DNA from 2 places in the Tardiphaga sp. GW821-FHT12E02 genome. Region 1 is predicted to be linked to the other one. Evidence: predicted binding sites of a transcription regulator. Region 1 holds the regulator's gene; the other holds the start of a gene.
What was found. The regulator LexA, encoded in region 1, represses DNA repair genes until DNA is damaged. The targets are predictions, from matches to a motif close to TGTTCNNNNTGTGTTCNG.
Positions count from the first base shown of each region.

Region 2: the regulator LexA is predicted to act here: its motif matches at 2,234-2,251, upstream of AC1RQ5_RS27450 (ImuA family protein).

Region 1 is NZ_JBXAQK010000001.1:3,398,331-3,414,357, reverse strand. Features, by position in the region: gene AC1RQ5_RS16160 (peptidylprolyl isomerase) at 1-1,434, shown strand, start outside; gene trpD (anthranilate phosphoribosyltransferase) at 1,560-2,573, shown strand; gene trpC (indole-3-glycerol phosphate synthase TrpC) at 2,587-3,381, shown strand; gene moaC (cyclic pyranopterin monophosphate synthase MoaC) at 3,393-3,923, shown strand; gene AC1RQ5_RS16140 (H-NS histone family protein) at 3,939-4,298, opposite strand; gene AC1RQ5_RS16135 (hypothetical protein) at 4,550-4,705, opposite strand; gene AC1RQ5_RS16130 (HAD-IA family hydrolase) at 4,914-5,549, shown strand; gene AC1RQ5_RS16125 (OmpA/MotB family protein) at 5,556-6,389, opposite strand; gene AC1RQ5_RS16120 (CbtA family protein) at 6,481-7,221, opposite strand; gene AC1RQ5_RS16115 (CbtB domain-containing protein) at 7,234-7,416, opposite strand; gene AC1RQ5_RS16110 (hypothetical protein) at 7,445-7,765, opposite strand; gene AC1RQ5_RS16105 (molybdopterin molybdotransferase MoeA) at 7,883-9,088, shown strand; gene AC1RQ5_RS16100 (Orn/Lys/Arg family decarboxylase) at 9,228-11,603, shown strand; gene AC1RQ5_RS16095 (GNAT family N-acetyltransferase) at 11,600-12,178, shown strand; gene lexA (transcriptional repressor LexA) at 12,534-13,244, shown strand; gene AC1RQ5_RS16085 (ComEC/Rec2 family competence protein) at 13,251-15,518, opposite strand; gene AC1RQ5_RS16080 (glutamine--tRNA ligase/YqeY domain fusion protein) at 15,724-16,027, opposite strand, start outside.
Region 2 is NZ_JBXAQK010000002.1:1,112-17,138, forward strand. Features, by position in the region: gene dinB (DNA polymerase IV) at 1-767, opposite strand, end outside; gene AC1RQ5_RS27440 (hypothetical protein) at 788-1,336, opposite strand; gene AC1RQ5_RS27445 (SOS response-associated peptidase) at 1,380-2,102, opposite strand; gene AC1RQ5_RS27450 (ImuA family protein) at 2,279-3,031, shown strand; gene AC1RQ5_RS27455 (DUF6504 family protein) at 2,952-4,472, shown strand; gene AC1RQ5_RS27460 (error-prone DNA polymerase) at 4,469-7,732, shown strand; gene AC1RQ5_RS27465 (hypothetical protein) at 7,999-8,220, opposite strand; gene AC1RQ5_RS27470 (hypothetical protein) at 9,740-9,928, opposite strand; gene AC1RQ5_RS27475 (NAD(P)/FAD-dependent oxidoreductase) at 10,529-11,866, opposite strand; partial or broken gene AC1RQ5_RS27480 (SDR family oxidoreductase) at 12,874-13,713, opposite strand; gene AC1RQ5_RS27485 (LysR family transcriptional regulator) at 13,823-14,719, shown strand; gene AC1RQ5_RS27490 (DUF1236 domain-containing protein) at 14,895-15,314, opposite strand; gene AC1RQ5_RS27495 (hypothetical protein) at 15,523-16,027, opposite strand, start outside.

The sequences.
Region 1 (16,027 bases):
CGCAAGGTTTCGCTGCGCCGCCAGATCGCATCCACGGTCACCACCGGCGTCGATACGCCGAAGCCCATGGTCGAGGCGCTTAGCCGTTACCAGAACGAAACGCGCACCATCGATTACGTGAAGCTCGACGCCGCCCAGGCAGGTACCATCGAGGCGCCCTCGCCAGAGGTCCTCGCCACCTATTTTAACGAGCGCAAGACCCAGTTCCGCGCCCCCGAATATCGCAAGATCGCCTTCCTTGCTTTGACGCCGGAAGAGATGGCGAAATGGTCCACGGTGTCGGACGAGGACGCGAAGAAGCTCTACGACGATCGCAAGGACCGCATCTCGACGCCGGAACAGCGCCAGATCTCGCAGATCGTGTTCCCGAATGCCGAGGAAGCCCAGGCGGCCCGCGCCAAGCTGAATGACAGCTTCTCCTTCGACGATCTCGCCAAGGAACGCGGCCTGAAGCCGGCCGACGTCGAACTGGGCCTGGTCAGCCGCGCCGGTATTCTCGATCCGAATGTGGCCGATGCCGCCTTCTCGCTGGGGCCGGATTCGATCAGCCAGCCGGTGACCGGCCGTTTCGGCACCACCATCGTCAAGGTCGGCAAGGTCCAGGCCGGCACCACGCCGAGCTATGACAGCGTCGCCGCGACCATCAAGCGCGACCTCGCCATAGAGCGCGCGCGCGCCGTCGTCAACGAGATGCACAACAAGGTCGAGGACGAGCGTGGCGGCGGTGCCAACATCGTCGATGCCGCGAAGAAACTGAATCTGTCGGCCGTCACCATCGAGGCGGTCGATCGTTCGGGCCAGGGCCCGGATGGCAAGCCCGTCACCGGCCTGCCCGCCAATACGGATATCGTTGCGCAGGCCTTCAACAGCGATGTGGGCGTGGACAATGACGCCATCCAGGTCGGCGGTGGTTACATCTGGTACGACGTGCTCGGCATCACGCCGGCACGCGACCGTACCCTCGACGAGGTCAAGGCGCAGGTGGAAACCCGCTGGCGCGAGGACGAGATCACCAAGCGCCTGCGCACCAAGGCCGAGGACATGGTCAAGAAGCTCGACGGCGGCGCCAAGCTCGCCGACGAAGCGGCAGCGGCTGGCCTCAAGGTGATCACCTCGGCGCCGTTCAAGCGCGATGCCACCGTGGCGGATCTTTCGCCAGGCGTGATCCAGGCCGTGTTCCGCGGCGTCAAGGATGCCGCCGGCCAGGCGCCGGGCGCCGGCACGTCGGACTGGATCGTGTACCGCATCATCGACATCACGGCGCCGACCATCGACATGGCCTCGGATGATGCCAAGAAGCTGAAGGAATCCCTGCAGCGCGGGCTGACCGACGAACTGGTGGCGCAATACATCACCAAGCTCGAGCAGCAGGTCGGTACCAAGATCAATCAGGAAGCGTTTGCGCTGGCGACCGGCGCGACGAGCAACAACTGATCTCAAGATCGTAGGATGGGTTGAGCGAAGCGATACCCATCACGGCCGGGCGCCTGCGGTGATGGGTATCGCTGACGCTCAACCCATCCTACAAGAATGCATCGCATCACTTTCGGAAGCATCCCATGGACAATCTTCGGGCCATCATTGCAAAGGTCGCCACCGGCGCCTCGCTGACGCGCGAGGAATCGTCGGCCGCTTTCGACAGCATGATGTCGGGCGAAGCGACGCCCTCGCAGATGGGCGCGCTGTTGATGGGCCTGCGCGTCCGCGGCGAGACCGTGGATGAGATTACCGGTGCCGTCGAAGTGATGCGCGCCAAGATGCTGCGCGTCACCGCGCCGGCCGACGCCGTCGATATCGTTGGCACCGGCGGTGACGGTTCGGGTTCCGTCAACGTCTCGACCTGCGCATCCTTCATCGTCGCCGGCTGCGGCGTGCCGGTGGCCAAGCATGGCAACCGCGCGCTGTCGTCGAAATCCGGCGCCGCCGACGTGCTGGCCGCGCTCGGCGTCAACATCGATCTCAAGCCTGCCGATGTCAGCCGCTGCGCCACCGAGGCCGGGATCGGCTTCATGTTCGCGCCGGCCCACCACCCCGCGATGAAGAATGTCGGCCCGACCCGCGTCGAGCTCGCCACCCGCACCATCTTCAACCTGCTCGGCCCGCTCTCCAATCCGGCCGGCGTGAAATATCAGATGGTCGGCGTATTCTCGCGGCAATGGGTGCAGCCGCTGGCGCAGGTGCTGAAGAATCTCGGCGCCGCCCGCGCCTGGGTGGTGCACGGCTCCGACGGCCTTGACGAGATCACCCTCACCGGCCCAACCTTCGTGTCATCGCTGGAGAACGGCCAGATCACCAATTTCGAGATCAAGCCGGAAGACGCGGGCCTGCCCTATGTCACTCCGGAATCGCTCAAGGGCGGCGATGCCAAGGCCAACGCCGCCTCGCTGCAGGCGGTGCTCGACGGCAAGCCAAGCGCGTTCCGTGATGTGGCGCTGTTCAATGCCGCGGCGGCGCTGCTGGTTGCCGGCAAGGCCAGGGACATCAAGGAAGGTGTCGCCATGGGCCAGACGTCCATCGACAGCGGCGCGGCGCTCGCCAAGCTGAAGCAACTCGTGGCCGTCTCCAACGCCTGACGGATCGAACGATATGTCCGACATCCTCACCAAGATCGAAGCCTACAAGCGCGAGGAAATCGCCAAGGCGAAGCGCGAGCATCCGCTCGCCACGCTCGAAGCGCTGGCCAGGACCGCATCGCCGCCGCGCGGCTTCATGACGGCGATCCACCGCAAGCTCGACAAGGGCGACTTCGCGCTGATCGCCGAAGTGAAGAAGGCCTCGCCCTCCAAGGGCCTGATCCGCGACGATTTCGATCCCCCCTCACTCGCCAAGGCCTATGAAGACGGCGGGGCGGCTTGCCTCTCGGTGCTCACCGATACGCCGTCGTTCCAGGGCCATATCGATTTCATGGTGGCCGCGCGCGCCGCCACCAAACTGCCCGTGCTGCGCAAGGATTTTCTGTTCGACACGTATCAGGTGGTCGAGGCCCGCGCCCATGGTGCCGATTGCATCCTGATCATCATGGCCGCCCTCGACGACGCGCTCGCTCGCGACATCGAGGACGCCGCCATCGATCATGGCATGGACGTGCTGCTCGAAGTCCATGACGAGGCCGAACTCGAACGCGCGCTGAACCTGCGTTCGCCGATGATCGGCATCAACAACCGCAATCTGCGCACCTTCGAAGTGACGCTTGCGACCAGCGAACGGCTGGCGCCGATGATGCCGAAAGACCGGCTCAAGGTCGGCGAAAGCGGCATTTTTGCACCGGATGATCTGGCACGGCTCGAGCGCGTCGGCATCTCGACCTTCCTGGTCGGCGAGAGCCTGATGCGGCAGGCGGATGTCACGGCCGCGACCAAGACGCTGTTGAAGCGCGCATAGGCACAGTCATCATGGCCAGGAAAACGAAATCCAAAACGCCTCACCCCAAGGCGCCCGCCCTCACCCATATCGACTCCTCCGGCGAAGCCCGCATGGTCGATGTCTCGGCCAAGCCCGCCACCGAACGCGTCGCGGTCGCCGAAGGCCTCGTGATCATGAGCAAGGCCACGCTCGATATGATCGAGTCCGGCAATGCCAAGAAAGGCGACGTGCTCGGCACGGCGCGGATCGCCGGCATCATGGCCGCGAAGCGGACATCGGACCTGATCCCGCTGTGCCATCCCTTGGCCCTGTCGAAGGTCACCGTGGACATTACCCCCGACAAGAAGCTGCCGGGCTGCCGCGTGCGCGCGACAGTGAAGGTGACCGGCCCCACCGGTGTCGAGATGGAAGCGCTCACCGCGGTGTCGGTGGCCTGCCTCACCATCTATGACATGATCAAGGCCGTCGAACGCGGCGTGCAGATCGAGGGCATCCATCTCGTCGAGAAGAAGGGCGGCAAGTCCGGCCACTATCTGGTGACCGACAACGCCATCGACTGATCAAAGGCTGACTGATCAGCCGTGTCTTTGCGCCCGCGCATCGTCGGCATCGACGATGCTGCTATCTGCCTCGATCCGAAACTCATCAAGCCTTCGCCCTGCCGCGAGCTGAAACACCAGCCAGCGCGGACGCAGCCCACGGCCCGACCAGACCTGCGTCGGTCGATCGGGATTGCGATAGAACGGCCCGGCCTTGGGACGCAGCGCCGTCACCGCGCGTTGAGACGACGCCGAAAACTGATCGAGATCGCGCAGCCGCTCATCGATCTCCTGCCGCTGGGCCGCCATCTTGGCCGCCAGCACGATGCGCAGCTCTTCGTGCATCTGCCAGAGCGCATCGATCGACATCGCGCCGAAATTAAAACCTGTCGCCATCTGGTCCCTCTCGTCGCATCAGCGAAAAAAATGGACCGGGACCGCACGCGAGCATGGGGGGTGTTGGCGGCGGTCCCGGCACCACGTTCAAGCGACCGGGCGGGAGGATGAGACATCCGGGTCGGCGAGCGTGGCGGCATCAGAGCTACCAACCGTCCGCCGTCCAAGCGTAAATGCTGCATACGTAATTACGCATGCGAATTGTAACTTTGTGGGTAACCTGAATACCGGCGAAGTCGGGGGTAACAGGCTTAACGGCAGTCGATCCGCCGTTGCGCCTGGATTCGCTGCGGCTGCAATTCATGCACGATCCACGGGCCGACCTGCGCATCGAGATGGCGCTCATAAAGCTTCGTCAGAAAACGGCCGCCGATCGTAACGACGGCCAGAGCGATCAACGTGAACATCCAATAATTCCTTCTTCAATAATAGCTTTGTAACAAACCATTTACGTCTAATAACATTTGAAGTTTCGAACACCTCCTATGCGTGCAGCGCAACAGATGGGTTGATCACGCATCGCGGCGCCCGTCATGAAACGGTGATAGGCTCGTGCTTTCAAAATGTTAGATCGAGCTGATCCAAACTGCTCACATCGTTCGGAATCGCACACAGATGACTCCATCCACCTCGGCCTTCGACGTTTCCTCCATCGATGCCCTGCTGTTCGATCTCGGCCGCGTCGTGATCGACATCGATTTCAAACGCGTGATGCAGGTGTGGATGAACCATGCCGGTCGTGTTCCGGACAACGTCGTTGCGTCTCTCGCGCAGGATGACGTCTACATGCAGCACGAGCGCGGTGAGATTTCAGACGAGGCCTTTTTCGCCCATCTCCGCAAGGAGCTGGACCTCGACATATCGCCGGAGCAATTCCTCGAGGGTTGGAACGCCATTTTCGTCGGTGCGATGCCTGGAATTGACGACCTGCTTCCACGCGCCGCAAAGCGCTGGCCGATCTATGCCTTCTCCAACACCAATCCGGCCCATGTGGCGCATTTTTCGATCGCCCATGCCGATCTGCTCGGTCACTTCCGCGATGTGTTCCTGTCGTCCTCGATCGGCATGCGCAAGCCAGAGCCCGAGAGTTTCGATCACGTCGTGGCGCAAATCGGCGCGCCGGCCGGCCGCATCCTGTTCTTCGACGACTCGCTGGCCAATATCGATGGCGCCCGCGCACGCGGGCTGCAGACCGTCCACGTCACCTCGCCGACCACCGTCGCCGAAACGCTGAAGGCCCTCAGCGTCTGAGCAAAGCTACGGCTTGAGGTTCGGCGGCAGTGACGGGCTTTCGCGGATCAGCGTGATCGTGACGCGCCGGTTGGCCGCCGCCGATGGCGTATCGGGAAACAGCGGCTCGCTGTCGCCCTTGCTCGCGACCAGGAACAACCTGTCGTTCGGAAAACCTTCACGCGCCAGGATCTGCCGCACGGCGTTGGCGCGATCCCATGCGAGGTCGTAGGCATCGCGATAGCCCTGCCCCGGCGGCCCGCCTGCGGCCGTGTGGCCTGTGATGGAAATCCGCAGCGACGTCGCCTTCAACGGCGCCGCCATGCGCTCAATCAGCCGCTGCATCTGCGCCGTCGGCACGCTGGAGCCGTCCGCGAACATCGGGCGCCCTTCCTGATCGGTGATCTGCATATTCACGCCCTGCGGCGTGTCTTCCCACATCAGGCTTTTGGAAATCGCGGCGAGATCCGGCGCATCCTGCAGCGCATGCCGCAATGAGCTACTGGCGCGCAGCAGATTGCGCTCGGCAGCCAGCGCGACATCGGTTGAAGGTTCGCCGTCGGCACCAGGCGTGCCGCTCGCATGCTCAGGCGATACGTGATCCACATGCGCGACCTTGCCTCGGGTGGGCAGGCCATCGAGCTCGATCACGCCGGCATAGCGCGCTTCATGCTTGACGCCGAACGCCTCGCGCATCGAGCCGGCGACAATCGCCATCTTGCCGCGATCGGGCTGGGAAAATGCCAGCATCATGGCGAAGTAGCACATGAGCAGGCTCATCAGATCAGCAAAGGTCACAAACCAGCCGTGGCCCGTGGCGTGGTCACCCCGCTTACCCTTGGACGCTTTGGTTGTGAGCATGGCGTGTCTTCATCCGCACGACGGATGCAACGCCATGCGACCAGACTACTCATATACCCCCAGCCTTAACGGCCGACTAACGGGATACCGCTCAGGCCCGTGCAATGCGCCCATAAGCGAGGCTGGTGACCACGCCGAGCACCGCCCAGAAAATCAGGCCGGTGATGGTGGCCGCGACGACAAAGCTGTGCGCCAGCGACTCCGGCACCTCGGTATGGCCGGCGGGCGCCTGCGGCGCGCCGATCAGATGCGGCAGCACGATCAGCCCCAGGCCGAGCAGCGCGGCCCAGGAGGCGCGACGGAACACCAGCAGCGCGAGGCCGCCTGCGGTGGCGACAGCCGTCGCGATCCACCAGGTCTGGCGCAGGGTCAGATCGGCCACCGGCTGGCCGGGCACTTCCGGCGGCAGTCCGAGACCGGGTGCGGCAACGAACACGACAAAGCCGCCAAGGCCCCAGAACAGGCCCTCGCGCCAATCCACCGGACGGCCGCGCAGCGCAAAGATGCCGGCAAGCAGCAGCGCGAAACCGATAGCGGTCAGAACATTGGCGCCGGCCGTGAAGGCATTGCGCTGAAAACCCTCTTCGGGCTCCCACTCGCCGCCGTGATCGTGGGCAGCGGCAGCCTGCTGATGTCCACCATGATCGTGGCCGGACGCCGCGGGCGCGGCTGCTGGCGTTGCAGCAGGCGCCGGTGCCTCGGCCTTCTTCTCATAGACCTCGGCCTGCTGGATCAGCTTGACGGTGCCGACCATCTGAACGGCCGTCGTGGCCGCACCAGCAACGATCCCGGCGAGCACCGCCGAGAATACGATCGAACGAAAAACGGACATCAGCCTGAGAGATCAGTGGCAGGGAAAGGCGTTGGCGTGACGCACGTCATGGGCCGCATTGTGGACGGCGCTGATATGCGAGAAGCCGACCACGCCGACGACGAACAGCCCGAGCGCCATGGCGAGAACGGCCTGCACGACGACATTGGCGTCGATCGCGGCGGTGGAGAGCTGGGCGGTCTGGGTCTGCTGCATGGGATTCCTCGTCAATTCTGCGGGCAGTTTAGCCGCTTTGTTCCGTTGATGCGACCGCCAATTTCGCCATGGCTCGGGCAAGATCGCGGCTGGTCAGATGCAGATTGGCGTCGGGGGGAAGCCGCGCATGGGCGATCTTGGCGCGGGCTGCGAACTGGAACGCCGTTTCCTGCGCGTGAAAAAACGCCGCACATTCTTCCGGCGTGGGCATGTGCTTCACCAGTGTCCGGAACGCATGCCGATGCACCATGCAGACGCCGCCATGCCCCTCTGGCCGGAACGACAATGCGTCCACATCGCTGCGCCAGCGCAAGACATCGCCAGCGCCCATATCGTACCCGTCGGTCATGCCTCTCTGGTAACGGCATCAGGAGCAATTCCCAAGCCCGCCACCGGCACAACCGACGCTTGCCTCCCCCGCCCGCTCCTTTAAGACGGGCATCCACGCAAATCCGGAGATCCGCCAATGGCCCTGATGCCCTTCACCGACGCCATGGCTGCGATCCTGAACGGTGCCGAAGGCTTGCCCGAGGAAACCGTCACGCTGGAAGACGCATTTCACCGCGTGCTGGCGCGTGATGTCGCCTCGCTGCGCACGCAGCCGCCGGAAGCCATGTCGGCCATGGACGGCTATGCGGTCCGCGCCGCGGATGCGACGCTGGGCGCCAGGCTGAACGTGATCGGCGAGATTTCCGCCGGCAGGCCATTCGACCGTGCTCTCGCCGGCGGCGAAGCGCTGCGGATCTTCACCGGCGGCGTCGTGCCGGCGGGCGCGGACGGCATCGTGATCCAGGAAGACACGACGCGTGACGGCGACATTGTCGTGATCAACGAGGCAGCCACAGCCGGCAAGCACATCCGCGCCGCAGGCGTGGACTTCAAGCAAGGCGATGTGCTGTTGCGCGCAGGACTCCGCCTTACCGATCGTGACCTCGCGCTGGCCGCAGGCATGAACCATCCGAAGCTCCCGGTGCGTCGCCGCCCCGTCGTCGCCATGCTGGCCACCGGCGATGAACTGGTCCTTCCCGGCGCCACGCCCGGCCCCGGCCAGATCGTGCTCTCCAACGGCTATGCTTTGCGTGCGCTGGCGCGCGCTGAAGGCGCCGAGGTGATCGATCTCGGCATCGCCCGCGACACGCTGGAATCCACCACCGCCGCGATCCGGCGCGCTATCGAACTGAACGTCGATGTCCTCATCACCACCGGCGGCGCGTCCGTCGGCGACCACGATCTCGTGCAGCAATCGCTCATCGAGGCCGGCGTCGAGATGGCGTTCTGGAAGATCGCCATGCGGCCGGGCAAGCCGATGATGCATGGCCGCCGCAGTGCCATGCGGGTGATCGGCCTGCCCGGCAATCCCGTCTCGTCCTATGTCTGCGGCTTCCTGTTCATGGTGCCGCTGCTGCGCGCGCTGGCGGGCCGCAGCGAGGTCCAGCATTTTCGCGAAGCCGCCATCCTCGGGCGGGATCTCGCCGGCAACGACCACCGCGAGGATTACCTGCGCACACGCCTCGAATGGCAGGACGACAAACTGGTGGCGACGCCGGTGACGAAGCAGGACTCCTCGCTGCTCGGCAATCTTGCCGTGGCTGAAGGCCTGCTGGTGCGCCCGCCAAACGCCCCGCCCGCCAAGGCCGGCGATCCCTGCCGGATCATTCGCCTTCCGACTTAGCGGAATACCGCGAACCGACACGTTCCTCAGGCGTTGTCCGCCGGGGCATAGCCCATCATAAATTCCGCCGGCCCTCGGTCACCAAGTTGTCACGTAACGCGGCGACAGAGAGCGCAGACAACAGATTCGGTGCCCGTTCATGGACTATTTCAAGCGCTTCAACTTCCTCTTCGCCATGCCGACCTTCGACGCCGATGACCTGGAAGGCGTCCGCCTCAACCAGATCGTCGAGGAAATCGAGAAATCCGGCTTCGAAGTGGTCAAGGCGCGCAAACTGGAAGACGCGGCGATTGCCGTGCAGACCGATGCCGCCATCGGCTGCATGGTGGTGGATTGGGGCAAGAAGGGCCTTGAAGGCAAGACCGCAGCCCTGATCAACCTGATGCGTCGTCGCGGCCTCGATTTCCCGATCATGCTGCTGATCCGCCGCCAGCGCTTCGAAGACATTCCGGTCGAGGTGCTCGATTTCATCGACGGCTACATCTTCCTGTCGGAAGAAACCCCGCCCTTCATCGCCAAGAACCTGGTCAGCCGCCTCAAGCAATATGCCGAGACGCTGAAGACGCCGTTCTTCGGCGCCCTCGTCGACTATGCCGAGGAAGGCAACCAGCTCTGGACCTGCCCCGGTCACAATGGCGGCGTGTTCTACAGCCGCTCGCCGATCGGCCGCGTGTTCATGGAGCATCTCGGCGAAGCCGTGTTCCGCGACGACCTCGACAATTCCGTGCTCGATCTCGGCGACCTCCTCACCCACGAAGGCCCGGCGCTGCAGGCGCAGAAAGAGGCCGCCAAGATTTTTGGCGCAGAGAAGACCTATTTCGTGCTCAACGGCACCTCGACCTCCAACAAGGTCGCGCTGTCGGCGCTTGTGACCGACGGCGATCTCGTGCTGTTCGACCGCAACAACCACAAGGCGGCGCTGCATGGCGCGCTGATGATCTCCGGCGGCACGCCGATCTATGTGCCGACCGAGCGCAATCCATGGGGCCTGATCGGCCCGATGAACTGGGACGCCTTCAGCGAGGAAGCGCTGCGCGAGCGCATCCGCACCAATCCGATGGTCACCGATCCCGACGCCTGGAAGCGCGAGCGTCCGTTCCGCGTCGCTGTCATCGAACAATGCACTTATGACGGCACCATCTATAGCGCCGAGATGATCATCAAGCGGATCGGACATCTCTGCGAGTACATCCTGTTCGACGAGGCGTGGGCGGGCTTCATGAAATTCCACCCGCTCTATGCCGGCCGCTTCGCCATGGGCCTGAAGGACCTCGGCCCGGAGTCGCCCGGCATCATCGCCACGCAATCGACCCACAAGCAGCTCGCCTCGTTCTCGCAGGCGTCGCAGATCCACATGAAGGATCGCCACATCCGCGGCCAGAAGCGCCGTGTCGAGCATCGCCGCTTCAACGAAAGCTTCATGCAACACGCCTCAACGTCGCCGTTCTATCCGCTGTTCGCATCGCTCGATGTGGGCGCGCAGATGATGAAGGGCCGCTCGGGCGAAGTGCTGTGGGACGACACGATCCGTCTCGGCATCGAGCTGCGCAAGAAAATGCGCGCAGTGCGCCGCGAATTCGAGGAAAAGGAAAGCCGGCCCGAGCGCCGCTGGTTCTTCGAGCCCTTCGTGCCGGTGCGTGTGGAGATTCCCGACGTCGCGCAGTCCGGCGCGGTTCACAGCGTGCCGTGGGAAAGCATCAGCACCGATCAGCTCGCCACCAATCCCGCCTTCTGGCAGCTCTCGCCGGATGCCAAGTGGCACGGTTTCCAGAATATGGAAGCCGGCTTCGCGATGACCGACCCGAACAAGCTCACAGTGCTGACGCCGGGCTTCGATCGCACCACCGGTGACTATGCCGAGCACGGCATTCCGGCGCCGGTGGTTGCGCAATATCTGCGCGAAAACCAGATTGTGCCCGAGAAGAACGACCTGAATTCGCTGCTGTTCCTGCTCACCCCCGGCGTCGAGGCGAGCAAGGCTGGCACGCTAGTCTCTGGCCTCGTGGCCTTCAAGCGCTTCCACGATGACAACGCCCTGCTCGAGGACGTCATCCCCGAATTCGCGCGCCGCCGCCCGGCCCGCTATGCCGGCGTGCGCCTGCGCGATCTGTGCGGCGAAATGCACCGCTTCTATCGCAATGCCGATGTCAGCGGCCTGCAGGCCAGGCAGTTCATGGACCAGCACCTGCCGGAGATCGCCATGTCGCCCCATGACGCCGCGCGCCTCTTGGTCCGCAACGACGTCGACTATCTGCCGATCGACGAGATCTCCGGCCGCATCGCCACCACGCCCTTCGTTGTCTATCCGCCGGGCATCGCGACCATCGTGCCAGGCGAGCGCCTCACGGCGCGCGCGCAGCCCATGATCGATTATCTCAAGATGTTCGAAACCTGCTTCAACACCTTCCCGGGCTTCGACGTCGAAATCCAGGGCATCTATCGCAAGGTGGATGCCTCGGGCCGCATCCGGCTCTACACCTACGTGGTCTCCGAAGAGCGGGATCCCCGCAAGTGAGTTCGCAAGAGGCGACCGACACCCCGATCATCGTCCGGCCATCACGCGACAGCGATGTCGATGCGATGCTCTCGATCTATCGCCGCCACATCCGCCAAGGCGTAGAGGAAGGCGTCAGCGATGCCGATGCGATGCAGCCCGACGATCTGCGCGATCGTCGCAAGAACCTGAAGAACAAACGCTTCCCGCACATCGTTGCAACGCGCGGCGGCGAAGTCGTCGGCTATGCCTATGTGGTCCAGTTCCGCAAGCGACCAGCCTATCGCTATGCCGTGAAACACTCGATCTATGTGCATCACGAGCACACCGGCAAAGGCGTCGGCGGCCGGTTGCTGCGCGAACTGATCGATGTCTGCGCCGCCGCCGGTTTCCGCCAGATCATCGGCTATATCGACGCCGACAATGCCCCCTCGCTCGGCCTGCACGATCATTTCGGCTTTGCGCGGGTCGGCGTGTTGGCGGGCGTCGCCTACCGTTCCGGCCGCTGGGCCGACACGGTCATGGTGCAGCGATCCCTGGCGGCCGGCGTGACCACTCCGCCACCGCCGATGGCGCTGTCCGAGCGGATTCTGTGATCTTGTAGGATGGGTAGAGCGCAGCGAAACCCATCGGCGGAGCCCGCCGCATCGACGGAATGATGGGTTTCACGCCGGCGCTTCGCGCACGCGCTCGGCCCATCCTACGGTCCGCGTTTTCTGGTCAGCAACGCATCCTTGAGGCGAAATTAGCCATTGCGGAACATGTACGGAACAGATAGTGTTCGTTCATGATTTGTTTCGAGATTCTGCGGCTTAGTGAAATCGAGAGTGCCCAAACTCGTGACTGCCCTCGACCGACGGTCTGATTGATCGCCGATAACGAGGTCCTGAAACACACGCGGCGGCCTGACAATCGTTGCTTGAAGGCCTTGCCAACTAAGGATGGCTTCAGATGCTCACGCGCAAACAATATGAACTGCTCCGCTTCATCGACCAGCGGCTGAAGGAAGCCGGTGTGCCGCCCTCCTTCGACGAAATGAAGGATGCACTGGACCTACGCTCCAAGTCCGGCATCCACCGCCTGATCACGGCGCTGGAAGAACGCGGTTTCATTCGGCGCCTGCCGAACCGCGCCCGCGCGATCGAAGTCATCAAGTTGCCCGAACTCACCACCGCAGCCCCCACCGGCCGCCGTGGTTTCACGCCAAGCGTGATCGAAGGCAATCTCGGCAAGAGCCGCTCTGCTCCGGCACCGGTTGCCAGTGAGGATGACGGCGGCCGCACCATCTCGGTGCCCGTCATGGGCCGGATCGCAGCCGGCACGCCCATCGAGGCGCTGCAGACCCGCAGCCACTCCATCAGCGTGCCGCAGGACATGCTCGGCAATGGCGAACATTACGCCCTCGAGGTGCGCGGCGATTCCATGCAGGACGCCGGCATCCTCGATGGCGACATGGCGCTGATCCAGAAATCCGACAGTGCCGACACCGGCGACATCGTGGTCGCGCTGATCGACGACGAGGAAGCCACCCTGAAGCGCTTCCGCCGCCGCGGCGCCTCGATCGCGCTGGAGCCGGCGAATACGGCCTATGAAGTCCGCATCCTGCCGCCGAACCGCGTCCGCATCCAGGGCAAGCTCACCGGTCTCTATCGCCGCTACTGAGCGCTTTTAGTGATCGTCCGGCTGGAGATCCGTCTCCGTCGGCGTTGCATCGACCGGTCCCTGGCGTGCGCGTTGGCCGGTCGATATTGCAGTTTCTGCGACATCATCAGGTGCCCGTGCCCAAGGGCGCTGCAGACCGCGCGCGCGTGATGCCTCCACGACAAAGCCGTTCCCGACGCGCCGCAGGCCTGTGGCTCCCTGACTTTGCAGTGCCTCGCGATCGATCACCATCGCCCGGCAATCGGCCGGCGGCTGCCTCATCGTCACGATGACCGCCGTGCGCTCGCAGTCCTCACTGAACGCTTCGGGCTGCAGTGTGAGGGCAATCAGGGCGCCATCGTTGAGCGCTGCCACGCAGCCTGAGGGATCGCACGACACGCTGTCGCCGAGCGACTGATCCGTGGGCAGCCGCGCATCAGCATCCGCGGCCAGCCATTCCTTCACGAGAAACGCATCCTTGCCGCTGCGCATCACCTGCAGCCGCCCATCGCGGCCGCGCACGGCCACGCTATGACCGTCGCCGGCAATGAGGATGTCAGGCTGTTTGCTGGCCGCCGCCCAGGCCATAGCAACCGCGAGAGCAATGACCCCGGCATAACGCAACGGCGTGCGCAGCAAGGCGAGCAGTACGATCCCAAAACTGGCGGCAATCAGCGGCCCCGTCCCGAAGGCGGGCACACGGCCGATCGCACCGGGCAACCCGGCCACCCATTTGGACACGACAATCATCCATTGCAGGCCGATCTCCATGACGTGCCAGAACACGCTGTCGAAGCCGAACGGAATGGCGACAAGCCCGAGCAGCCCTGCCGGCATCACCAGCGCCGACACCACCGGCATCGCCAACAGATTGGCGATGATGCCATAGGGCGTGACGCGGTGAAAATGATAGGCCGCGTAGGGCATCGTCGCGAGACCGGCGACCAGCGACGCCAAGAGCAACAACGCCAGTTCACGCCCACCCCACAGAACAATCCGCGCCGTCGTCGAGCTTTCCGATGTCGCAAACAGACCCGGCATGCCGATCTGCACGAGCGCCACAAGCCCCAGCGTCGCCGCGAACGACATCTGAAAACTCGGATGCACCAGCGCCTCCGGCGTTACGATCAGCACGATGAGAGCCGCGATTGCCAGCGTGCGAAAGGTGATGGCGCGGCGATCGACCATGATGGCGATCAGCACCACCGCCGTCATGATGAAAGATCTTTGCGTCGCGACCTCGGCGCCGGATAGCAGCAGATAAAACAGTGCGGCAAGCAGCGCCGCCACGGCCGCCACTTTCTTGATCGGAAACGTGACCGTCAGCACAGGCACCAGCGCCAGCAGCGCGCGGACGACGAAGAACACGACGCCGGCTACGACAGCCATGTGATAGCCGGAAATCGACAGCACATGCCCGAGGCCCGAGATGAACATGGCGTCGTTGACATCAGCCGAAATCGCGTCGCGCCGTCCGGTCAGCAGCGCCGTCGCGATTGCGCGGTTATCGCCCGAGAGCGAAGCGCGGATGCGCGCGTCGATGGCGTCCCGCATCCCCTGCATCGTGGCAGCATATTGCAGGTGGTGCGATGGCGGCGTCGGCGGATCGACCTTCCGGATTGCGCCGGTGACAAAGCCGGACGCGCCGATGCCCTGGAAATACAGATCACGCGCGAAATCGTAGCCACCGGGTCGCAACGGCGCGAGCGGCGGCTGCAGCCGCGCCTTGAGTTCGACAAAGCTGCCGACCGCAGGCGCCGTCCCCTTTTTCACCGACAGCCGCACGCGTGTCAGCCGGACGGCATCGCGCTGCGTTTCCATCGTCGCCACGCGCAAGACGAAACGATCGCTGCGCTCACGCTCCTCGTGGGTCTCGACGAAGCCGGTCAGTGCAACGCCGAACAGCGGTGTCGCCAACACCTCATGGGCGATGCGTGTGCTCTTCCATGTCACCGTGGCAAAGCCAGCAGCAATAGCAGCCGCGAAAAGCATACAGGGAAAGGCAGGCGACCGTCTGAGCAGCACGGCCACGATGGCAAGAATACCCGCTGTTGCAGCAGCCGCCCAAGCGACGGGCTCACGCTCGGCCGCAAAATACAGTGCGATGCCGGCACCGAAGGCCACAGGGACCCATGGCAGCAGACGGCCGGGGCCGGCTTCCGCCTGCGCCCAGGCACGCAGCCCATCGAACGACAACGTCCAGGAGTGATTGGACGGGCGGGCGCCAGCCGCCGCCGATGGCGGCCAAGTCACCGCCCTCGCCTGATTGCGCTGCCGTCCCCCGCTTTGCGCCATGAGCCGCCCGCCACGCTTGCCCGCCCGAATGCTATCGGAAGGGCAGCGTGCGGCTAGCGGAACGGATGGGGAATGATGAAACTAATCTCGAAACCGTAGGATGGGTTGAGCGCAGCGAAAACCCATCATTCCGTCGTTGCGGCAAGCTCGGCCGATGGGTTGTCGCTCCGGCGCTTACGCACCTTTGCTCAACCCATCCGACAAGTTACGCCAGCTTGGCGTAACTATCGCGCAGGCCGACGGTGCGGTTAAACACCGGCTTGCCGGGCGCAAAGTCCTTGTCACGGCAAAAATAGCCCTGCCGTTCAAACTGGATTGCGCCGTCAAAAGTGTCACTCGCCAGCGACGGTTCCAGCATCGCGCCGGTCAAGACTTCCAGCGAATTCGGATTGATCTGCGATGCAAAATTCGCAGCTTCCGGCGTTGGCGTCGCAAACAGCTGCTCATAGACGCGCACTTCGGCCTGCACGGCATGCTGCGCGCTGACCCAATGGATCGTCGCCTTCACC
Region 2 (16,027 bases), on a different contig from region 1:
ACGGACTTCCGAATTCGGTTGGCACGAACCGGCCGCTCGTCGATGCCGCGCGAGATCCAGTAGTAGTAGGTCCCCGACTTCCCGAAATGAGCTTCGAGGAACGCTCGGGTGTGATTGCGGATATCGAGCCCGGTCCGGATGCCGAGCGCGTTGAACTTGGTCGCGGTCGCGGGGCCGATGCCGTGGAACTTGCCGACAGCGAGGTTCTCGACGAACGCTGGGCCCATTTCCGGAGAGATGACGTATTGGCCGTTGGGCTTGCGGTGATCCGAGGCGAGCTTGGCGAGGAACTTGTTGTAGGAGATCCCGGCCGAAGCGTTGAGACCGGTCTGCTCCTTGATCTTCGCGCGGATCTTCAGCGCGATGTCGCGGGCCAACGGGATGTTCTGCAGGTTCTCGGTGACGTCCAGGTACGCTTCATCCAGCGATAGAGGCTCGATCACCGGCGTATGCTCGGCGAAGATCTCGCGTATCTGCTGGCTGATCGCCTTGTAGACCTCGAAGCGCGGTTTCACGAAGATCAGGTCCGGGCATTGTCGTCTGGCCGTGACCGAGGGCATCGCCGAGCGGACGCCGAACTTACGTGCTTCGTAGCTCGCCGCGGCCACGACCCCCCGCTCCCGTGATCCTCCGACCGCGACGGGCTTTCCGCGAAGGTCCGGATTGTCCCGTTGCTCGACGGACGCGTAGAAGGCGTCCATGTCGACATGTATGATCTTGCGGGGCTGAGCCGCGATCGGTCTATCATCGGTGTCGGTCTCTAGCATTCCGGCTGAACTCGCTTCGGTTACGCGTCCGTTCCGGATTGGAAGCTGAAGCCGATCAATGCGAACAGGCAGGCCACGCTGAAGCCGTGCATCGAGATGATGGATCGATATTCGGCGACGCTGTATGTCGCGAGCGGCGGTCCGACAGCGGGGTCTAGCAGGAAGTAGGCGGCGAACGGCAGTGTCAACACGACGAGCATCACGTATCGTTCGCCGGGTCTGAACAGCAGCGCTGCCAGCAACACGCAGGGCAGCAGGAAGAGTTCGACGCCGGTTTCGGTTCCGATCAGTTTGACGGCAAGTATACCGTTCAGCGTTCCGATCGTTGGCAGCAGAGCACGGCCCAACATGGAGTTGCGTCTGGAGAGTGCAGGGACGATCGCGAACACTGGCATCGTGATGAGCGTGATCCACGCTGGCCAGGCGGACTCGCCGACGATGGCGTGCAGATACAATGGATAGAACGGCTGGTTGCCCGCGATGACGAGTGCGACCGTGTTGGCAAGCGCCACGCGCGGGTCGGGGCTGGCCTTGTAGGCTCGGAGGGCGTTCAGCAGGGAGATCAGCACTGATGTCTTTCGTCGTTCGGGAGATCATGCGCGAAAGCACGGGTCATTCTTCGGAGACGCCATCGTTCTTCACGCCACGGGCGACGATCTGCAACGCGCCGTCGAGCAGCGGTCGCTGCAAGTCCTTGGCTTCGTCCCAAGGAGCGCTCATCCAGACGTCGACCTCTTCCGGCTTCGTGAGGATCACGGGCATCGCCTTCGGATGAACGGCATGCACCTCGGCATTGGGATCCGTCGTCAGGAACGCAAACAGATGGTTGGTGGTTTCGCCCTCCTTGATAATCCGGACCGATGTCCAATTCGTCCAGAGACCGGCGAAGCAGACGAGAGGCCTGGTCTCGTCGAGCGCGAACCACACGTCGAGTTTCGCGACCTTGTCGAACTCGCTGAACGACGAGAACGGCACGATGCAGCGGTGCTCGACGCCGAACCACCGCTTCCAGTGCTTGCTCGTCGTGTTCCGGATGTTGGTCGTGCCCTTGTCGGGCTCCATCCGGAGCAGTTCCTTGAAGTCGTATTGCCTGCCCTTCGCCGCGAGCTTCTCTGCACGCGTCGTCGCCTTCTTGAATATCGCCTGCGATGACGAGGGCATGCCCCAGCGTAGCATCGCGAGCTCACGACCGCCGTCGGCGTTCCGGACGATCGGCGCCATCCTGTCGGGAAAGATGCCCGGCATGGAAGGCAGGTTGCCGGTCGAGTCCTTCGTGACCGCGAAGAGCTGCCGGATCGCGTCCTGCGCTCTCGTCATCGAATAGAGGTTGCACACCGGCGGTATCCTTTTGCTCGTGGATCGAGCGCGAAAAATTTATGTCAGCGCAATTCGTCAGCGGATTCAATCGACTGAGGAAAATCGACTATCGAGCGCGGCGAAAGCCGCGTTGACTCCTGCTTCATCTATAGAACATATCATGAACAATCAATTCAGCATCGGGATCACGGCGAATGAGAGGGGCCGCATCGGACGTTCTGGCCGATCTGCGCGCGCGTGTTGGACGACTGGAGGGCGCGACCACACGAAAGCGGTCCGTTCTGCCGTTCGGGGTGAAAGCGATCGACCAAAAGCTGCCTGATGGAGGGCTTGCGATCGGCGCGCTCCACGAAGTCGCTGGCGGCGGCAATGGGGCCGTCGATGGCGCTGCGGCTGCATTGTTCGCGGCGGGGATCGCAGCGCGGACGAAGGGCCAGGTCCTTTGGTGCGTCACGCGGCATGACTTGTTCGCCGCAGCACTTGCTCAAGCCGGCCTGGCGCCGGAGCGTGTGATCTACGTCGAGACGGGCGACGAGAAGGCGCTGCTGGCGAGCTTCGAGGAGGGTGCACGACACGGTGGTCTCGGAGCAGTGGTCGCTGAGGTTTCGCGCTTGTCGATGACTTCGTCGCGCCGCCTCCATCTAGCGGCGGAAGCTTCCGGAACGATGGCGATCGCCGTGCGGCGTTGGCGGCGTCAGACGGAAGCGGCTGATTTCGGCCAGCCGACCTCGTCGGTCACGCGGTGGCGGGTCTCGGCGCTCCCGTCCGAGGTGTTGCCGGTCCCGGGCGTCGGCCGGGCCAGATGGCTTCTTGAACTGATCCGATGCCGCGCCGGAGAAAGTGCGGATTTCGTTGTGGAAGCCTGCGATGCCGAGGGTCGTCTCGATCTACCTGCCGACCTGGCCGATCGATCGCATGATGCGGGCGATGGGCGCCGCCGCGCCTGATTGCGCTAAACCGCTCGTCCTCGTCGGCCAGCACGGCCGCCAACGGATCGTGACCGCCGTCAACGCCGCTGCGGCCGTCGTCGGCCTACGGGCGGGGATGCCGGGGACCAAGGCGCATGCTCTCGTTCCGGATCTCATCGTGCAGCACGCCGATCTTGACGCGGATGCCAAGGCACTCGACCGGCTGGCTGCGTGGGCGCTGCGCTATTCGCCTGTAGTGGCGACCGATGCGTCGGACGGTCTCGTCATGGACACCACGGGAGCCGACCATCTGCATGGTGGCGAGGCCGTGATGGCCGCTGACGTCGGAAGGCGGCTGCGCCAGGCAGGCATCCTGGCAAAAGTCGCGATATCGGATGCCTGGGGCGCTTCGCATGCCTTGGCGCGCTTCGCTGCCGACGAGAGCATGGTGTCGCCAGCGGGGACCGCGCAAGAAGCTGTCGAGCGGTTGCCGATCGCGGCGCTACGTCTGCCTGCGGACATCGTGCGTGATCTCCGTAAATTGGGCTTCGAGCGTATCCATAATCTGCTGGCGGCACCGCGGGCCCCGCTGGCGCTGCGGTTCGGGCCTCTGGTCGGGCGAAGGCTCGATCAGGCCGTCGGGCAGGCCTCGGAGCCGATCGATCCGATCCGGCCAGCGGAGATGATCGAGGTTAAGCGGACCTTCGTCGAGCCGATCGGCGCCGCGGAGACCATCGCGCGCTATGTCGGCAAGCTGGTCGTGCAATTGAGCGCCGCGCTGGAGGAGCGCGGGCTCGGCGCTCTCCGTGTCGATCTCGTCTGTCATCTCGTCGACGGTCGCATCGAGGCCGCCAGGGTTGGCACGGCGCAGCCGGTCAGGAGCGTGCAGCGTCTTACGCGCCTGTTATGCGACAAGATCGAAACGATCGATCCCGGCTTCGGCATCGAAATGCTGCGGCTTGCGGCGACGTCGGTACAGCCCTTCGCGACCGTGCAGTCGAGCTCGTCGTTGATAGAAGCCGCGCCGCCGGACGTCACGGATCTCGTTGATATCCTCGCCAACCGGCTGGGTTCACGATCGCTGTTCCGGATGGCGCCGGCGCAGAGCGACGTTCCGGAACGCGCCTTCGTGCGCGTGGCCGCGAACGCGCCTGCGACTGCGATCGTCTGGCCGTCCGAATGGCCGCGGCCTTCGCGGTTGCTGCCGTCTCCGGAGCCGATTCAGACCGTGGCTCTCCTTCCGGATCATCCGCCGGTGAGCTTCACCTGGCGGGGTATTCGCCGGCGGGTGAAGCGTGCGGACGGTCCGGAACGGGTGTTCGGAGAGTGGTGGAAGCGCGATGCCGAACTCGCCGCTGTCCGCGACTACTTCCGCGTCGAGGACGAGGGCGGCGAGCGGTTCTGGATCTACCGCGCCGGCGACGGAGAGGACGCCGCGACCGGATCCCATAATTGGTATCTGCATGGGATCTTCGCATGACGGCGCGGTATGCCGAGCTCCAATGCACGTCGCACTTCTCGTTCCTGCGCGGAGCGAGTTCGGCTGAAGAGATATTCGCCCAGGCCGCCATTCTCGGCATCGAGGCGGTCGCGATCGCCGACCGCAACACAATGGCCGGAATCGTCCGGGCCCATGAGGCAGCGAAGGCGACCGGCACGCGTCTGATCGTCGGCTGCCGGTTGGATCTCGTCGATGGGACGTCGCTGCTCGTCTATCCGACCGATCGTCCAGCATATTCTCGGCTCTGTCGCCTGCTGTCGATCGGCAAGAAGCGGGGCGGCAAAGCGAAATGCGTGCTCGAATGGACAGATGTCGTCGATTGGCAGGAGGGGGTCATCGCGGTCCTCGTTCCGGATCAGGCCGACGACGCCTGCGCGCTGCGGCTCCGGAGGCTGCGGGACGTGTTCGGCGACCGCGCCCATCTGGCGCTCACGCTGCGCCGGCGCCCGAACGATCAGTTGCGGCTGCATGAGCTCTCTAGCCTGGCGCAGCGCTACCGCGTGCCCACGGTGGTGACCAACGACGTGCTGTTCCACGACCGGTCGCGGCGTATCCTGCAGGACGTCGTGACGTGCATCCGCCACGGCGTCACGATCGACGAGGCCGGCTTCCGGCGCGAACGCCACGCGGACCGATACCTGAAGCCGCCCGAGGAGATGACACGCCTTTTCACGCGCTATCCGGAAGCGGTGGACCGCACGGTCGAGATCGCGAACCGCTGCCGGTTCAGCCTGGACGAGCTCGCCTACCAGTATCCGGAAGAGCGCACGATGCCGGGCCTGACGCCGCAGCAGGCCTTGGAGCAACTGACCTGGGAGGGGGCCGCGGGCCGATACCCGGAAGGGCTTCCGGACGAAGTCGTCGGTAAGTTAAAACACGAACTGCGCCTGATCGAGCGCATGGACTACGCGCCGTACTTCCTGACGGTGAATTCGATCGTCCGCTTCGCCCGCAGCCGCGACATCCTCTGCCAGGGGCGCGGCTCGGCGGCGAACTCCGCCGTCTGCTTCGTGCTCGGCATCACCTCGATCGATCCAGGCCGCAACGATCTGCTTTTCGAGCGCTTCGTATCCGAGGAGCGCCGCGAGCCGCCGGACATCGATGTCGACTTCGAACACGAACGCCGCGAGATCGTGATGCAGTGGGTCTACGAGACCTACGGCCGCAATCACGCGGCCCTTTGTTCGACGGTCATCCGATATCGGGCCAAAGGCGCGCTGCGCGACGTCGGCAAGGCGCTGGGGCTGACCGAAGACCTCATCAAGATGCTGTCGTCGCAGGTCTGGGGATGGTCGGAGGAGGGCGTCGAAGCCAAGCACGCCGAGGAGCTCAATCTCAATCTTGGAGACCGCCGGCTTCGCCTTGCGCTGGAGCTTGCCCGCGAACTGATAGGGGCTCCGCGACATCTCTCGCAGCACCCGGGCGGCTTCGTGCTGACGCACGACCGGCTCGACGAGCTGGTGCCGATCGAGCCTGCCGCCATGGTCGATCGCCAAGTGATTGAATGGGACAAGGACGACATCGACGCGCTGAAATTCATGAAGGTCGATATCCTGGCGCTGGGCATGTTGACCTGCATGAAGCGGGCTTTCGGGTTTCTGAAGGACAAGAAAGGCATCGAACTGGATCTCGCGACGATCCCGTCGGAGTGTCCGAAGACCTACGCCATGATCCGGCGGGCGGATACGCTCGGGACCTTTCAGATCGAGAGCCGCGCGCAGATGTCGATGCTGCCGCGGATGAAGCCGAGGACCTTCTACGACTTGGTCATCGAGGTCGCCATCGTGCGGCCCGGCCCGATCCAGGGCGACATGGTCCATCCCTACTTGCGCCGCCGGGAGGGGAAAGAGGAGGTCGTCTATCCCAAGCCTGAGCTTGAGAAGGTACTCGGCAAGACGCTCGGCGTGCCCCTGTTCCAGGAACAGGCGATGCGCGTCGCCATCGAATGCGCCGGCTTCACGCCGGGCGAGGCCGATCAGTTGCGCCGCGCGATGGCGACGTTCAAGTTCACTGGCGGTGTCTCCAGGTTCAAGGCCAAGCTCATCGACGGCATGGTGGAGCGGGGCTACGACCAGCAGTTCGCCGAACGCACCTTCGGCCAACTCGAAGGGTTCGGCAGCTACGGTTTTCCGGAAAGCCACGCGGCATCTTTCGCATTGATTGCCTACGCGTCGTCGTGGATGAAGTGCCACCATCCGGACGTATTCTGCGCCTCGCTACTGAACGCGCAACCGATGGGCTTCTACGCGCCGGCGCAGATCGTGCGCGACGCCCGCGAGCACGATGTCGAGATCCGGCCGGTCTGCATCAACGCGTCGAGATGGGATTGCACGCTGGAGCCGGCACGCGACGAGATGTTCGCCGTCCGCTTGGGTCTCCGCATGGTGCGTGGATTGGCGAATAAGGATGCCGCGGCCGTCGTCGCGGTCCGTGCCGACCAACCGTTCTCGTCGATCGACGACCTCTGGCGCCGGACCGGCGTCCCTGTCTCGTCGTTGGTGGAGATCGCGGAAGCCGACGGGATGCGCGAAAGTCTCGGTTTGGCGAGGCGGGAGGCGCTATGGGCGATCAAGGCACTGCGTGACGAGCCGCTGGAGCTCTTCGCTGCCGCTGCCGAACGCGAGCGTCGTACGGTCGCGGAGATCGTCGAGCCCGAAGTCGAGCTGTCGCCGATGACCGCCGGCAGCGAGGTCGTCGAGGACTATCGGCACGTGGGCCTTACGTTGCGTGCTCATCCGGTCGCATTCCTGCGCGAAGAGCTGACCGCAAGGCACATCGTCAACTGCGCGGATGCGATGTGTGCCCGCGACGGCAAGTGGCTGACGGCGGCCGGTATCGTCCTCGTCCGGCAGAAGCCTGGCTCGGCCAAGGGCGTCATGTTCATCACGATCGAGGACGAAAGCGGCGTTGCTAACCTCGTCATCTGGCCGTCGCTGTACGAACAGCAGCGCCGGATCATCCTCGGCGCATCGATGATCGCCGTCCAAGGACGCATCCAACGGGAGGGAGAAGTCGTCCATCTGGTGGCGCGGCAATTGACCGACCTGTCGTTGGATCTCGCCGGGGTCAGCGATCGCGAAGAGAGATTTACGCTGCCCCACGGTCGCGGCGACGAATTCCATCACGGCGGCTCGCCCGACGCGCGCGGCCTGCCGCCGAAGGGGCTTCGCACGCGCGACATCTATATTCCGGACCTTCACATCGACAGCCTACGTTTCAAACCGCGAAATTTTCGGTGATAGGACGCCCGCTCGTGGCACAAAGCGGCCATACATGACGCGGTACATGTCGAAAAAGGATCGTGGGAAATCGGTGCAGGTTTGGGAACGTGCGCTCGCGCGCGTGTCGCTTAAGGAGTTAAAGAACACGTTCCTGGCGTCTGATCCTGCTATTAAGTCCGAGACAAAGCCCAGGGAGTAAAACCTACCATCGTACTTTTCGGCAAGGATACCCAGTTCACTGTCAAATAGGGCGTCCGCAAATAACCTTCCAGGTCAGAAATCCCTTAAGGTTTGCGATCAAAAGCGCCGACCGACTTGAGATTAGCGCGGACTTGGCGGACGCCGTCGAACTGCTTGCCCAACGATCTCGCTTTTTTCTGCACCGAAGCCGTTCCGCGATTGAGGGCGGCGGCGGCACGCATCAGGGTCGCGGCTTCTTTAATCAATTGAAGCAGATGTGCGATGTCTTCTTCGGTCCATCTGCGAGTGATCGGCTGTTTCGGCATACTATGTTTTCGGTGGCTTCAATTCGCTCGCAAGCCAGCCCTTGGCTTGCTCCATCGGATCTGGCTCAATTATCGCCTGGACAAAGCTGCATTGCGGGCACTTGTAGGCGTGCGCCACATAGCTGCTCTTGTCAGGGGCCGAACGTACCCACGCGGAAAGCGAGCCGCATTTTGGACAGGGCGGGGTGCGTAGGCGTGGCATGAAACAGTATTAGGGGACTGTCGATGGCGATCCCAGTCCAGACGGGCGACATCCGAACTTTGCCTGGATGGATTGAGATGCGAGAGCGCCGAGTGCCGCTGTCTCTTCAGACAACCGTCTTTGAATGTATGACCGTTCTAAATCCGTCAGTTCGGTTCTCAGAATGCGATTGTAGCGAGCGATGTTGTTTCGATATGTACGCGTTCGGGCCAAAATCTCATCGGTCATCATCGTCACCAGACGTGTATACGGGTTTGCCTTTTGTGTGGGCCATAGACGGCCGAGCAGTAATTTATAACTTGATCAAACGCCGTCAAGATTCAGATTTTGGTTTGCAGGACGACACCCACGGATCATTTTGACGCCTGTGATGGATTTCTGGAAAACGGCGTCCTGTGTGGAAGCGACGATGCATACGATCTGCCCACTCATGCAACGCGACAGCTTCTACGCCGGCTGAAATCAATGCCCGAAGTCAGACCGCGACTGGAATGTCCTCAATGACGGGCGGTATTTCCGTGTCGCGTTCCCGACACTCAATTTCAGTTCTGCCTCCGTCAATCGCGTGAGGCATCAGGTGGTGACCGCGCTGCTCGGAGCAGAATGATGCTTCTTTGTCGAGGAGGCTAGAGGCAGGCCTTGCTCCGCAGAGACAATCAATCTCGCCGCAACCAAGGCAGTCGAGAATCTCCGGCGTTAACATTCTCGTTAGGTCGGTTGTCTTGCCAGATTGAAGGCCGTTCGCTTCGGGCAATAGGAACGGAAGTTCTTTGATACTCTTCTGCCAAAGCGACGATATGTTTACGCCGCTTTGGTTCGCTGATGTTCAAGTAAGCAACAATGAGCTTCAGGGCCTCGTCATCAGACGCTCGGCCAAAATTCCACATGTTCCCACTCCCACGCCCTATAATGGCGCTTCAGTGGGCCAACCTGGCAAGCGCACGGTATCCCGCCAAATCCTATTCGCAAGTTAAAAATGTTCTGCTCGTCGAAAATGGGCGAGTGTCCGGTAGATGACTCATCTTCGCTGCGAGGTCGCAATTTCGATTCGCTTCGGTCTTCAAGCAAGCTTGCATCATCAAAGCACTGCAATGACGACCCTAGGGCGGAACACTGCGCGGCGGCGTCAGTCATTGCGATACGACAGCTATTTTGAAACTAGTGTTGTTGTCCGGGCGGATTGTGCCCGACAGTCCTCGCATTGGAGGCGCTCAACCTGTTTGTCGGATCGCTTAGGGTGAGGACCGCGTCGATAAGCGATCATTCGGCCTCCGCATTTTCCGCACGTCTCGCCACTTTGGGGCGCTTGTGAAGTGTTCACTGTTTATCGGCCTTCGCCGCCATGCGTTCGGATTGTCTAGAGAATCGCTCCTTGTCTATCTCAGACTGGCCAAGTTGTTTGGTTTGAGCTGCGTCCATCACGGCGATGATTGCATCTGTATGTTCAACGCCCTCTCTGACCGCAACGGGCAACCGTCTATTGGGCAGAACCAAAAGCCAGCTCATCGATCTGAACTTCTCGTAACGGAGGGGATCATCGTGCGATCAAAGTGACCATCGATGTCCCGGCTAACGCGAAACATATACAAGCAAGCAGCCCAAGGCCGATGATCGTCTTTTCAAGGTTGCAGATCCGCCTTCCCCGGGTGGGCCTGCTCGCTCGAAACGCAAAACGCCTTTGGAGCTCATTTGTTCCGAGGCGGTCGGGGAGATGTGCTGCCACCAACGATAAGCGTGGGCCCGCGCTGACCGCGTTAAGGTAGTGAGCATAACGGCCAGAGAAGGTGGGACCCGAAAGCTCTCAGCACTGCTTCCGCGTTGTGCTGGACTAACCCGGCAAAAACTTAGAGGGACGACTGCATTATCCGCCGTTCCAGCCAAGGGATTTGCTTCAAGTTCGACCTTCCTATCTCACACGCCCGTGACTGCACTTGCCGGCAATACGCTGCGCGAATGTCGGACAGTCGCGTCCCCGCACATCCTGTAGCATGGCCGCTCATGGCGCAAAGCGGACGTCGAAGATCAATGTCGGCAAAGGTGTTCGATATCACGTCGCTTAAATCATCTTGACCTGCTTCCTGGTCGATTGTCTGGAGCAATCCTTGCTCAGGTTGAAGCAGACTCCAGATCTTTCATCTTTTGGATCATGAGAGGGTCGCGAAGTGCTGCGGGCGAGGTCAGAAGCTGATTAACTTCGAACATAAGCCGGTGAACTGACTCGTCATCGGCGGCGAGTCTCTGCAATTGGCGGCCGAAGTTAAGCCGATGCTCAAAGTTTTCAGGACGTTTACCGCGCGTTTTCGGATATACAAAATCGCCTTCAGCCGCCGTCCAGGGGGCTGCTAGGACGTTCGGAATTGCCGCAAAGTATGCAGAGGCTAGAGATGAAAGCGTGGACTGCTTGCCGATGTTTTCGTCGAGCAATCGTCTAAGAAGAACAGCTTGTTGTGCAGCCACAGTCATCCCTTGCCCTAGCGCGGGATTAAAGCGGCAGATTGCATCACCAAGCGGCAGAAGACCGTCAGGAAAGGTCGCAAGAGTGTCGAAGTTCCTGCGGATGCTCGAGGGAAAAACGAAGCGGTGGATCGGGCCTACCTGAACTGCGGTCCGAATTGCTTCGTACACCGTAGACGTCCGTAGGGATCTCGCAAATTCCATAAAGCCCATCGGATCATCGGGAGGCATATCTCCATGCATCCCGTTGAGAGAAACCTGCCAACGGTTGTTCTCGATCGGGAAGAGAAATGCGCCGCGGCCGCGTTCGAAATGGGGACGATGAATTAGGCCTCGCCAAGTGTGCGTCTCATTAGGAGGAATCTCGAATAGTGCTGTGGCGTAACTGACATCAATGCCAATTTCGATTTCCTCAGGCTTTGAAATGCCAAGTTTATCTAGAAGGTCGAGCGTTGGGCTGCCGCGCGACGACGCGTCGATAACTAGATCTGCGTTAAGCAGCTCCTGTCGACCATTCGCTCCGATATAGCGGACGGCGCAGACTGCAGAAGTGCCATCGAGCACTTCTAAGCCGAGGACCCGGCTCTGCGGTTGAAGTGCTATAATGTTATCGCGATGTACCGAGTGCCTGATCGCAGATTCCACCAAGGGTCTGCTCATGCAGAGCGTGTGATATCCCAAATCCCGCTGCGGCCAAGGATCGAGGCCTGGGGTTTCCAACAAAATATCAAATCCGACGCGCGTTCGAATTGCGCCAGCGGACTCAAGCTCCATTTCAATATCTGGGAAAAGCTCCTGTAGTGCATTCAATCCAGCTCTGAGGAGAAGGTGCGCCTGTCTGCAATGCGGCGTACCAATACGCGCTTCCGGGCCATCCGGCAAAGGATCCCGTTCGAGCACGGTGACCTTTTCAAAGTGCGCAGACAATGCTTTCGCGGCAGAAAGTCCTGCTATACCAGCACCAATGACTATGGCGTGTGAGCAGCGCATAGCTTCTCCAATATATGGTCTAAGGCGCACTGCAATCATTAAGAGAGGGGAGTAGGACCGAGCCGGTTCCCGTCGAAGCGCCTTTAAATGATCGATCAAAGCAATCGCGTCTATTCTAGCAATAGACGAAATGTCAGCGAATATTATTGGCACGTCAAGGCCAGTGGGAGCAGAAGGTAGATTAACAGCCTGCGCGGTTGTGAAAACCTATCCGCGAGAAGCGAGGGAAAGCGTATAGCTACAGATTTGAAATGGTCTTGTGCGGGGCTCGCGTCCGCTTCTGCGCAGTGCTGCCCCGGCATCATTGATGAATACAGGATGATCAAGACAAAAACCGGAGTGCTTGCAGACTTGTCGTCTCGAAGTATCACGCTAGGAACGATCGGTTGCTCGGGTAGGGTTAGACGCTGCCGACGGCGCTATCCCCAGTCACTCCCCGCCGCAACTCGTCATTCCGAGCCCGGCGTAGCTCAAGGTTTGTTGAGGCGGATACTCTGGCTTTAGTCGCTTGCACTTTCACTGCGGCCTCTGACCGCTTCAGCGTTTTGGCGACTTTGGCCACGGACCATCCGGCCACAAAGAGAGCGACCAGCTTCTCCCGCTCAGGTTCTGTCCATTTCCGTTTGGGTCTGAGAGTGATTATAGGAACGTTTGACACAGGCACATTCTAGCAAGGCCCGTCGCTAGTCGGCAAGACTTCGCGCCTTACCCATATGCTTGAAAGAAATCTCGTCGAGACAATAAACTGAGCCGAGATGTGCCTTCTGACGTCACCAACACCGAACCTATCCCATCATCGCCCCAGATCATGTGGCAGAATGGCTGGCTGGTTGTCCGTTGGGCATAGCACAAGCGGCCGATAATGGCGCAAAGCGGCTCTTCACATCGCTTATAGAGGTGGCGCGCACCGGGGTCCGTAAATTGTCGGAGCTGCTGCGATCCGCAGCCGCTCCGACGCGTGTGGGACGAGCCCGAAGGTCAGGCAGTCGCGGCCGTAGCGGTTGCGAGTCGCGATAGGAATGCAGCGGGCGACCCAGCATTGCGGTCAAGCGTTCGACGTCGCCCTGGTCCGGGATCAGGCCGTCGCTCACATAACGCTCGGCCATCAGGCGCATTTCATAGGCCATCCATGGCGGCATGAAGGTCGCCATGTTCTGCTCGAAACCGCTGGGATCGTCGCCGCCATAGACGATCGGGCGGCCCAGCGCTTCCGACCAGATCGCGGCGACGCTCGCGCCGGTCAGCGTATCCGGGCCGACCAGGTTGATGGTCTCGATCGGCAGCTTGCCCGGCGCCTGATCGCGGCGGATCAATTCGATCGCCGCCACCTCGGCGATGTCGCGGGCGTCGACCATGGCGATGCCCTTGCTGCCGATCGGGTTCGGATAGATTCCGTGGTTAAGGATGACGTCCTTGATCATCACTTCGTTGTCGATGAAGTAGGACGGCCGCAGGATCGTCGCGTTGAAATCCATCGCCTGCAGCATGCGCTCGGCGCCGGACTTCACGGCAAAATGCGGCACGTTGACCGAGCGATCGGCGTGCAGCACTGACAAATAGACCACTCGATCCACGCCGGCTTCGCGGGCGATATTCAGGGTGATGATCGCCTGGGTGAATTCGTCGCCGGTTACCGCGTTGAGCAGAAACAGCGTGCGAACGCCTTTGAACGCGGCGCGCAGCGCGCCGATGTCGAGCAGGTCGCCTTGAGCCACTTCGACATGGGCCGGGAAATTGGCTTTGGCGGGATCGCGGGTGAGCACCCGCACGCTGGCGCCGCGATCGACGAGTTGCTGCACAACGTGCCGGCCGACACGGCCCGTGGCGCCGATAACGAGAATGGTCATGGATTTCACTCCTGATTGAGAAAGCCGGAATGGCATGGCTCACAATATTGATCCATACTGATGCTAATAGCCGTCGAATCTGGACGTGCTGTCTCACAGGTGGAACGATATGGACCTGCTGGCCCTTGCCGATTTTAATCTGGTGGCCCGTCACGGCGGTTTTGGAAAAGCCGCCCGAGCGTCGCTTCGCCTCAAGGCGACCCTGTCGCGGCGCGTCGGGGAACTTGAGGCCAGCCTCAATCTGCGGCTGTTCGAGCGTAGCGCCCGCGCGCTGAAACTGACGCAGGAGGGACGCGCCCTCTATGAGCGGACCAGCGCCTTGTTGCTCGAACTGGACGAGACCGCGGCAACCATCGCGTCCGGTGGAACGAGGCCGCACGGGCGGTTGCGGATCAGTGCGCCGTTACTGTTCTCCCAGACGGCAATGGGCAAGATCGCCGGCGAGTTCGCGGTAAAATTCCCGGACGTCAGCCTCGAAGTCACGGCCGAGGATCGCGGCGTCGACATGATTGAGGAGGGCTATGATCTCGCGATCCGCGTCAATCCGGCACCGGATGAAAGCCTGGTCGGTCGCGTCTTCTTGCATGACCGTCTGATCGTTGTCGCAAGTCCATCCCTTGATCGCGGTGCCGGGGACGCGCCCATCCCGGCCATCGTTCGCGGCGGCAGCCATCTCGTCGAAACATGGGACGTGGTGACGCCCTCCGGCAAATCGCGGCTCACCGCGCATCCGATCCTCAGATTGTCGACGCTGCCGATGATCCGCGACGCCGTCCGTTCAGGCGCAGGCGCCGCGCGCCTTCCGGTCTCGCTGGTGAAGCACGACATCGCGGCCGGAAGGCTGCTGCATTGGGCGGACGTCGAGGGGCCGGAGATCGCCCTTTGGGCGCTCTATCCCTCCCGCCGCCTGCTCAGCGCGCGCGTATCGGCCTTCCTCGATTTTTTGAAGGCCGCGTTTCCAGAGGGAACGCCGGACGAACTTGCGAGCTACGTTAGCGACGGTTGATGGAAGTTGCGCATGACCGAGTAGAGTTAATCGATAGGCAGCTTCTGGCGCAAAGCGGACATTCTGCTTGCAAGTGCGATGGCTCGAGCGATGACAGATCGCCTCCCAATGTGTCGCATAACGTAAACGGCCTGCCGGTAAGGGAAGGCCGTTCGTCAAAGTTATCCGAGCGGTGTTACTCGACGATCTGCACAACGCGACGAGTGCGCGGATCGACCAGCACCGTGCGGTCATTCACGACGGTGTAGCGATATTCTCGCACCGACGCATAGTCATCTGGCACGTCGTAATAGGTCACGCCATCAGCTGGCAGCACGGTGCCGACGGCGACCGGTTCAGCATAGGTGTACGAACGGACGTTGCGGCCTCGGACATAGGTGCGGAAGCGGGGACGGTCGTCCACACCAAGCACGCCAGCTACGCCGCCGACAACCCCACCCACTGCCGCGCCGACCGCGGCGCCTACCGGACCAGCAGCGCGTTCGCCATCACGGGCGCCACGCTCCATGCCACCAGGGACGCCCTGAGCCATGACAAGCGAGCAGGTCGCCATCAGAACCGCGGCGGTCGCGAGAGTTTTGATATGATGAGACATTGCTGAACTCCTTGGATCAAAGATCCGTGCTTAAGTTGCGGTGCGGCACTTTGTTCCGGCAGCATACCGGTCATCTACAAAACGAAACGCCGCCGGACGACCGGCGGCGCTTGCGTTACCTCAGGAAGAGGATCAGCAGGATGATCGGAAGAGGGATTCCAAGTAACCAAAGAAGGATGGGCATAGCGAAGCTCCTGTTTGATAGAAATCAGCGACGACGCTTCCAAGTGCCGTCGCGAAGACCGCCGCCTTCCGTGGCGGCGAGACTTGCTGAGAAGGCGCCAATCAGCAAAGATGCGGTGAGCCAGAAAGCGAGTTGCATGGCGGCCTTGCGAGCAGCATCGGCAGCGGCCTTTGCGTCGTTGACGACATCAGTGACCCGCTTGTCGGCGTCAGCTTCGGACAGGCCAGTGCGGGCAGCGATGACCTTGACCACGTAGGAACGATCCGCCGGCTTAACTTCACCGCTGCGCAGGCTTGATGCAAAGATACGCGAAAACTCGCTGCGGCTGGCGTTTGAGTCACCATTGGGGGCAGGGGTGTTGGGACGAAGCAGCGTGTCAACGTAAGTATCGACCGGACCCGACTGAGAAGCGGCCGCAGTTGCACCTGCAGTTACGCCGGAAGCGGCGCCTCCAAGAATGGTGGAAGCAGGCGCCGCAAGCAGAATGGCGCCAAGAACGGTTGCGAATGACCAAGCCAGGAAGCCGTGG